2 regions of the Roseburia sp. AF25-13LB genome follow, and region 1 is predicted to be linked to the other one. Evidence: predicted binding sites of a transcription regulator. Region 1 holds the regulator's gene; the other holds the start of a gene.
The links. Region 1 encodes NrdR, which represses ribonucleotide reductase genes. Its sites were predicted from a motif close to CACAANATNTTGTG; they were not measured.

Region 1 (4,441 bases):
GCATCTGCCAGCAAATCCGGTCTTCGTTCCATGGTTCTTTTAATGGATTGTTCTCTCCTCCATGCTTCTACCTTTGCATGGTCTCCGGAAAGTAAAATAGCTGGAACTTTCTTTCCCATCCAGTCTTCCGGTCTGCTATACTGCGGATATTCCAATAAATCTCCTTCAAAGGATTCTGTGGTTCCGGATTCATCATTTGCCAGTACGCCAGGCACCATACGGGATATCGCATCCACCATGACCATTGCCGGAAGTTCTCCTCCTGTCAGCACATAATCTCCAATCGACACATAATCCGTCACAATTTCTTCTAACACACGTTCATCGATGCCCTCATAATGCCCACAAAGCAGTACCAGGTCTTCTTCCTTCGCATAATCCTTTGCCATTTCCTGCTGAAACGTATTGCCTTGAGGTGTAAGATATACTGTTCTTGGCTTTCTTCCAATCTTCTGCGCCACTGCCTGCCACGCATCATAAATCGGCTGTGCCTGCATTACCATCCCGGCTCCGCCACCATACGGATAATCATCTACTTTTTTATGACGGTCTAATGTATAATCCCGGATGTTAATTGTTTCTATATTTAAAAGTCCTTTGCCAACTGCTCTTCCGATGATACTGGTATTCAGTCCCCGTTCTACCATATCCGGAAATAATGTTAATATATGAAAATTCATTTTGCTACCTACTTCTTATTAATATCACGAAGCCCATTTAAAAGGTGTACCGTAATGGTGCCTTCCTCTATATTGACATTTTTTACACAATCCTTAATTGCCGGAAGTAAAATATCATCTTCCCCATCTTTATGTAATACATAAATGTCATTTGCACCGGTCTGAAGTACATCCTTTACTTCACCTAAATCTTCTCCGTCATCTCCGACTGCCTTTAAGCCAATCAAATCAGCAACGAAATACTCATTCGGAGCCAGCTTTACAGCATTTTCCCTTGTTACATATAGCCCTCTGCTCTTATACTTCTCTACATCATTTATATTATCAAATTCTTTGAATTTTAATATTACCAGATTTTTAAAGAAGCGCGCCTGTGTAACCTGAAGCTCCATCGGTTCCTTTCCAGTATCCAAAAATACCTGCTTCAGCTTTTTAAAACGCATGACATCATCTGTTGTCGGATATACCTTCACTTCGCCACGCACACCATGTGTATTGGTAAGTACACCTACCTGCAGCATTTCTTCCTTCCAGTCTTCCTGCACTTTCTTCATATCCTATCCTCTTTCTCTTATACTTCCGTTCTTTATGCAAGCCTGAATTTAATTATACAAAAGAAGCATAACTGCCGCAAGTAAAAAAGGTAAGATTCTTAAGAATTCTTAGGAATCTTACCTTCTAACGGTCTCTTACTTTTTTATAATCAAAATTGCTCTTATAAATTAAAGTTTTCTACATTTCGCACTTTTGCAGTATCCGTTGCAGTAATCTGCCGGATTCCGCTCTGTTCAATGTTCTCTCCCACAAAGAACTGATACTGCTGCAGTACCTGATCTTTGTGCATATCGGATAATGCCTTTTCAACATCCAGGCTATGTATATCACTTTCAGAACCTTTCATCTCGTAGGTACGATCCGGCTGGTACTGTGCTGCATAATCTGCTGCCCCAAAATCCTGTTCTCTTCGTACCGGAGTCTCTAAGGTATCCTTCTGCTGCTGTTCAGATGCACCGGCATCTGCTGCCGTCTTAACAACCGGTGTATCTTCTACTGCATTCCGGATATTCTGTATGCTGTTGTAATCGTAAAATCCCGCATTGGGACGAATTCCTGAAATATTCATAACGATCACGTTCCTCACATCATAATTATCTGCTACTAATTTTATCGGATAAATTCAACAAAAATCAACCCTTTTCTCCAAAAAGATTTTCTTTTATTTATCCAGCATTTTCTTTAACTCATTCATAAAGGTATTTACATCCTTAAATTCACGATATACAGATGCAAAACGAACATACGCCACTGCATCTAAATCTTTAATCTTATCCATCAGAATCTCACCAATTACGGTACTTGGGATTTCCTTTTCTTCCCGATTAAAAATCTCTGTCTCCACTTCATCAACCAGTCTGGTTATCTGCTCCACGGATACCGGTCTCTTGTGGCAGGCACGAAGTACACCTGCTTCAATCTTGGAACGGTCATACTGCTCTCTGCAGTTATCCTTCTTTATTACAATCAATGGAATTGTCTCAACTTTTTCATAAGTTGTGAAACGTTTTCCACAATCATCGCATAATCTTCTCCGGCGAATGGAGTTATTGTCATCTGCCGGTCTCGAATCAATTACTCTGGTATTTTCACTGCTGCAAAATGGGCACTTCATCTTTTTTCTCCTATTCTAAAAGCTACGCAAAACACGCTTTGTGAATTTTGCGTAAATAATACCGTTTTTCCATCACCAAATGTTCATAAAGAACTGCTGATATCAGCTTTTACAAATATTGGTCGTACTATTTTTAGTATAACTTTCTCGTATTCTTATGTCAACTAACTTTTCACATCTTCTACACAGACATCTACCAGAATAATATCCGGTCCAATCCGCACAACACGTTTCCATGGAATAATATATTCGCATGCCGGACAAAAAATACAGAAAAATTTTCCCGGCGCAGCTACAACCAGTGCACAGATTCTTCCATTGCACTCATCCAGTTCCAAATCCACCACATTTCCCAGGCAGCAACAGTCTGCAATATTAATCACCTGTTTTTCACACAATTCACAATAGCGTATCATGTGCCTGCCCCACTGTGCCTTTTCTTCTATTTATACTATGCCGGATTTTTCAAAAGGTTTCCTATACATTGAAACGGAATAAAATAATATCGCCATCCTGAACAACGTAATCTTTTCCTTCCAGTCTTACCAGTCCCTTTTCTTTTGCCGCTGTCATGCTTCCACACTCAATCAGATGGTCATAGGATACCACCTCTGCACGGATAAATCCACGCTCAAAGTCGGTATGAATCTTTCCTGCCGCCTGCGGTGCCTTGGTTCCCTTGGTAATAGTCCATGCTCTTGTCTCATCTTCTCCTGATGTAAGGTAGCTGATAAGTCCTAATAATTTATAACTTGCTGCAATCAGTTTCTCAAGACCGGATTCTTTTAATCCAAGGTCCTCTAAGAACATTGCTTTTTCATCATCATCTAATTCCGCAATTTCCTGTTCAATCTGTGCGCAGATAACAAATACTTCACTGTTTTCTGCGGCTGCCTGTTCTCTTACTCTTGCAACATGTGGATTGTCTGCGCCATCATCTGCAAGGTCATCCTCACTTACATTTGCTGCATAGATAACCGGTTTTGCAGTTAATAAATTATAAGATGCAAACCATGCCTGCTCGTCCTCATCATCACTCAACGGATAAGTCTTTGCCATCTTTCCCTCTTCCAGATGTGCCTTTAAGGATTTCAAAAGTGCCTCTTCTTTTGCAAGTGTCTTGTCCATTCTTGCCTGCTTGGTAACTTTTGCAATTCTTCTTTCCAAGATTTCAATATCAGAAAAGATAAGCTCTAAATTAATGGTCTCAATATCACGAACCGGGTCAATGCTTCCATCTACATGGACTACGTTGGTATCTTCAAAACAACGTACAACATGAACGATGGCATCTACTTCACGAATATTGGCAAGGAACTGGTTTCCAAGTCCCTCTCCTTTGCTGGCTCCTTTTACAAGTCCTGCAATATCTACAAATTCAATGACTGCCGGTGTTACTTTCTTGGAATGATACATCTCGCCTAACACCTTCAGACGGTTATCCGGTACGGTTACGATTCCCACATTCGGGTCAATGGTACAAAACGGATAATTGGCTGATTCTGCGCCTGCTTTGGTCAGTGAATTAAATAATGTACTTTTTCCTACATTTGGTAAACCTACAATTCCTAATTTCATGATTTATATTTCTCCTTTGAAAAGTATTGTTTTTGCTGTATTAAAAACTTTCATACAATAACATATAGTGTACCACACGAAAGAAAAAATGTACATTTCTAATTTCTTATACCAGTTTGCCACCAGGCAGCATGATTAAAAACAGCACCTGTCATATTTCAATGGATGTTTCCATAACTAGAGCAATCATAACAGCATCTTTACACCGACAATAATTAAAATTATAACTGACACTATAATCAGGATTTTTCTCTCTGTCCAAAAATTGTCTGTTTTTCTAGTACTTTCAAATGTCACATTTTCTCTTCTATTTACGGGCATATTAGAATTTATCTGTTGTTGCAATAATTGATGTTTCACGGATAGCGGATCTTTTGCATCCATAATCTGTTGGTAAAACCATCTAAGCCACACTATATCTGCATCATCATATTCCACATTTCCTTCATGAACCAACTGATTTCTTTTCCATCTAAGTTCCTTGAGTTTTTTATATGTACTTGTCCATAGATGA
Region 2 (4,441 bases), on a different contig from region 1:
GTACTTCTGCAGAACGAATCAGAAATTCCAGTTCCTCTAAAGTAAGCTTTGCAAGCTCCTGTTCATCCGGCATTTCATAATTCAAAAGATGGGTCTCTAATAATTCTTCTTTACGCTCTTTACTAATTTCCATGTTCTTCTCCTATATCTTTCCTTAAAACAATCACGTTATTTCTATTTTAATATAAAAACACTATAAAGTAAAATAGAATCCTTCCGGATTCTACTTTATCTTTCACGCAGTTTACATCAGTTCTTCAATGACTCCTGTTTCATTGTATTTTCTGCAGTCAATGACACGCTGATTGGAAGAACCTTTGAATTTTAATGTAATATCATATAGCTCTGCCACATAAGGGCCATCCACCAGCACATCGATTAAGGATAATAATTCTTTCGTATCCTCGGTATATCTTCTTCCCTCCGGTACCAAATCCTTATCCAGTACATATCCGGTATATGCCCATATGTCTTTTTCCGGATGTTCCGTCCGCACCCGCTTGATAAATGGAAGCAGTGCATGCTGGTTTTCCGGTTCAAAAGGGTCTCCTCCCAAAAGAGTCAGTCCCTTGATATAGGGAGATTCCAAAGATGCAAGAATTTCATCTTCTACTTCTTTTGTAAATTCCTCTCCATTTTTAAAGTCCCATGTTTCCGGCTGAAAACACTCTTTACAGTGGTTCCGGCAGCCGGATACAAACAGCACCGTTCTTACACCGGTGCCGTTCGCAATATCATTATATTTAATCGCTGAATAATGCATTTTCTTTTCACTTTCTTTTTATAAGTGAAGTACACGCTCCTTGATTTCCTGGGTTCTTCCCTGATTCCAGAACTGGGAACCAATATAACCACAGGTACGTCTTGCCACGTTCATCTTATCCTGGTCACGGTTGTGGCAATGCGGGCACTCCCATACTAATTTTCCATCATCATCTTTTACAATCTGAATCTCACCATCATAGCCACATACCTGGCAGTAATCGCTCTTGGTATTTAACTCTGCATACATGATATTCTCATAGATGAATTTCATTACAGATAAAACAGCATCCAGATTATCCTGCATGTTCGGAACTTCCACATAGCTGATTGCTCCACCCGGTGAAAGTGCCTGGAACTGGGATTCGAATTTCAGCTTGGTAAATGCATCAATGTTTTCGGTTACATGCACATGATAACTGTTGGTAATGTAATTCTTATCGGTAACACCCGGAATAACTCCGAAACGTTTCTGTAAACATTTTGCAAATTTATAGGTGGTAGACTCAAGCGGTGTCCCATATACGGAGAAATCAATATTTTCTTTCTCTTTCCACTCCTTGCAGGCATCATTTAACCGCTGCATTACCTTTAAGGCAAATGGTGTTGCTGCCGGGTCGGTATGTGGTTTTCCAGTCATATATCTGGTACATTCGCAAAGTCCTGCATAACCCAGTGAAATAGTAGAATATCCACCATATAAAAGCTTGTCTATGGTCTCGCCTTTTTTCAGACGGGCAAGTGCTCCGTACTGCCAGAGAATCGGTGCCACATCAGAAGGTGTCCCCTTCAGGCGGTTATGACGCGCCATCAATGCACGGTAGCAAAGGTCCAAACGCTCATCAAATAGCTTCCAGAATTTTTCAAAATCTCCGCCGGAAGAGCATGCCAGATCTACCAGATTCAAGGTTACCACGCCTTGATTGAAACGACCGTAGAACTTCGGCTTGCCAGCTTCATCATGATATACGGTAAGGAAGGAACGGCAGCCCATACAGGTATAGCAGTTGCCATCTTTTAATTCCTTCATTTTCTTCTCAGAAATATAATCCGGAACCATACGCTTTGCAGTACATTTTGCTGCTTTCTTAGTCAGATAATAGTATTCCGAATCCTCATGGATATTATCCTCTTCCAATACATAAATCAACTTTGGAAATGCTGGTGTAATCCATACGCCATCCTCATTCTTAACACCCTGATAACGCTGGTCCAGCACTTCCTCTATAATCATGGCAAGGTCTTTTTTCTCCTGCTCATTCTTTGCTTCGTTCAGATACATGAACACGGTTACGAATGGGGACTGTCCGTTGGTAGTCATCAGGGTTACTACCTGATACTGGATAACCTGTACGCCCCGCTCGATTTCTGCATGAAGTCTTCTTTCCACAATGCTGTTAATCTTCTCTTCGCTCAGCTCCACATCGCTCTCTTTTAATGTCTGCACCAGCTCTGCATGAATTTTCTCACGGCTGATCTGGACAAATGGTACTAAATGTGCCAGTGAAATACTCTGTCCGCCATACTGGGAGCTTGCCACCTGAGCAATAATCTGGGTTGCAATATTACACGCTGTAGAGAAAGAATGTGGCTTGTCAATTCTGGTTCCGCTGATAACGGTTCCGTTCTGTAACATGTCCTCTAAATTTACCAGATCACAGTTATGCATATGCTGTGCAAAATAATCTGCATCATGGAAATGGATAATTCCCTGTTCATGTGCCTCTACAATATCCTCCGGGAGAAGGAATCTTCTGGTAATATCCTTACTCACCTCACCAGCCATATAGTCACGCTGCACGCTGTTTACGGTTGAATCCTTATTGGAATTCTCCTGTTTTACTTCTTCATTATTACATTCAATCAGACTTAAAATCTGTTCATCCGTAGAGTTGGACTTACGTACCAGGGCACGTTTATAGCGGTAAGTAATGTATTTCCGGGCAACAGAAAAAGCCCTCTTGTCCATTAACTGATCCTCCACTAAGTCCTGAATATCTTCTACATTCAGGGCATGGTTGGCATCCTTACAGGAATCCTCTATATATTGTGCAATCTCCTTAATCTGGTCTGCAGTCAATCGTTCCGCTTCCACCACCTCATGGTTCGCTTTATTGATTGCAATAATAATTTTTGAAATGTCAAAAACAGCCTCTGCGCCGCTTCTTTTAATGATTTTCATTGAAATCCTCTCCCATAAAAAATAGTCTATTCGCATAAAATCGACACAAAACTGTACTAGATTTTGTGTCGAATCTCTTCAACGCATATACAGTATACCATATCTTGTGTTTTACGCAAGGGGAATATACAAGATTCGTGAATTTTTTTCAGAAAAATTTTTTTAGAATTTAACGCTTTTTTCATAATCTGGACAATTATTTTTCACAAAATCCGGGTATACTACAAATATCAATAGAGAACAGGTTCATCCCCCAATGTCTTGTCTCTCTATTTGATAAAACTTTTTTCATAAATTTTCATAACTCCCCTTTGTACCCCCGCAGTGCTGTGGGGGTATTACCTTTGTAAAACCATTTTTCAGACTGTAAAAACCCCGTCTCAAATATCAATGCGATATCGAAACGGGGCTTACTTCATTTTTAATCTATTTTTTAGAAATCTACTTCTGTGTCATAGTAACAGCATTTCAGCAGTTTTTCCATTTCTTCCTGACTTGGCTGTCTTGGGTTGGAGCCGGTGCAGGCATCCAAAATTGCATTGGCTGCAATCTCAGGCAGTCTCTCTAAGAATACTTCTTCCGGTACAAAGCCCTGCTCAGCCGGATAGCTGTCCGGTCCGTAGTTCTTAATACAGTGCGGAATATTCAAGTCATCATTCATCTTACGCAGGTACTGGATTAAAAGTGCGACTTTCTCGTCCAGTGTCTCTCCGCCAAGCTTCATAAAATCTGCAATCACGCCATAACGTTTCTTTGCAGTCTCATCCTTTGCATTAAATGCAATAACCTTCGGCAGATACATGGCATTAGCTGCGCCATGAATAATATGTGCACCGTAGTCGGCAAATGCGGCACCGGTCTTATGTGCCATAGAATGTACGATTCCAAGCAGTGCATTGGAAAATGCCATTCCAGCCAGACACTGGGCATTGTGCATGGCATCACGTTTTGCCATATCTCCGTTATAGGAATCAATCAGATCATGCTGAATCATTTCGATAGCATGGAGTGCCAGCGGGTCTGTATAATCACTGTTGGCAGTTGAAACATATGCTTCAATTGCATGCGTCATCGCATCCATTCCGGTATGGGCTACCAGCTTCTGCGGCATGGTCTCTGCCAGTTCCGGGTCAACGATTGCTACGTCCGGTGTAATCTCAAAATCCGCAATCGGATATTTGATTCCCTTCTCATAATCCGTAATAATGGAAAATGCAGTTACTTCTGTTGCAGTTCCTGAGGTAGAAGAAATTGCACAAAAATGTGCTTTCTTTCTTAATTTCGGAATTCCAAATACCTTACACATGTCTTCAAAGGTAATATCCGGATATTCATATTTAATCCACATTGCTTTTGCAGCATCAATTGGTGAACCACCACCGATTGCTACAATCCAGTCCGGTTTGAACTTCTCCATAGCGGCAGCACCCTTCATCACGGTCTCAACAGATGGATCCGGTTCAATTCCTTCAAACAGTTCCACTTCCATACCTGCTT

Region 2: nrdD (anaerobic ribonucleoside-triphosphate reductase) is a predicted target of NrdR. The motif match lies at 3,040-3,053, and genes of this name have one in related genera.

Annotation. Positions count from the first base shown of each region.
Region 1 is NZ_QUFO01000001.1:635,059-639,499, forward strand. Features, by position in the region: gene trmD (tRNA (guanosine(37)-N1)-methyltransferase TrmD) at 1-680, opposite strand, end outside; gene rimM (ribosome maturation factor RimM) at 689-1,234, opposite strand; gene DWY37_RS03080 (hypothetical protein) at 1,396-1,803, opposite strand; gene nrdR (transcriptional regulator NrdR) at 1,897-2,349, opposite strand; gene DWY37_RS03090 (YlmC/YmxH family sporulation protein) at 2,514-2,765, opposite strand; gene ychF (redox-regulated ATPase YchF) at 2,827-3,927, opposite strand; gene DWY37_RS03100 (DUF6548 family protein) at 4,114-4,441, opposite strand, start outside.
Region 2 is NZ_QUFO01000005.1:115,270-119,710, reverse strand. Features, by position in the region: gene DWY37_RS09020 (enhanced serine sensitivity protein SseB) at 1-133, opposite strand, end outside; gene nrdG (anaerobic ribonucleoside-triphosphate reductase activating protein) at 245-763, opposite strand; gene nrdD (anaerobic ribonucleoside-triphosphate reductase) at 782-2,944, opposite strand; gene DWY37_RS09005 (iron-containing alcohol dehydrogenase) at 3,378-4,441, opposite strand, start outside.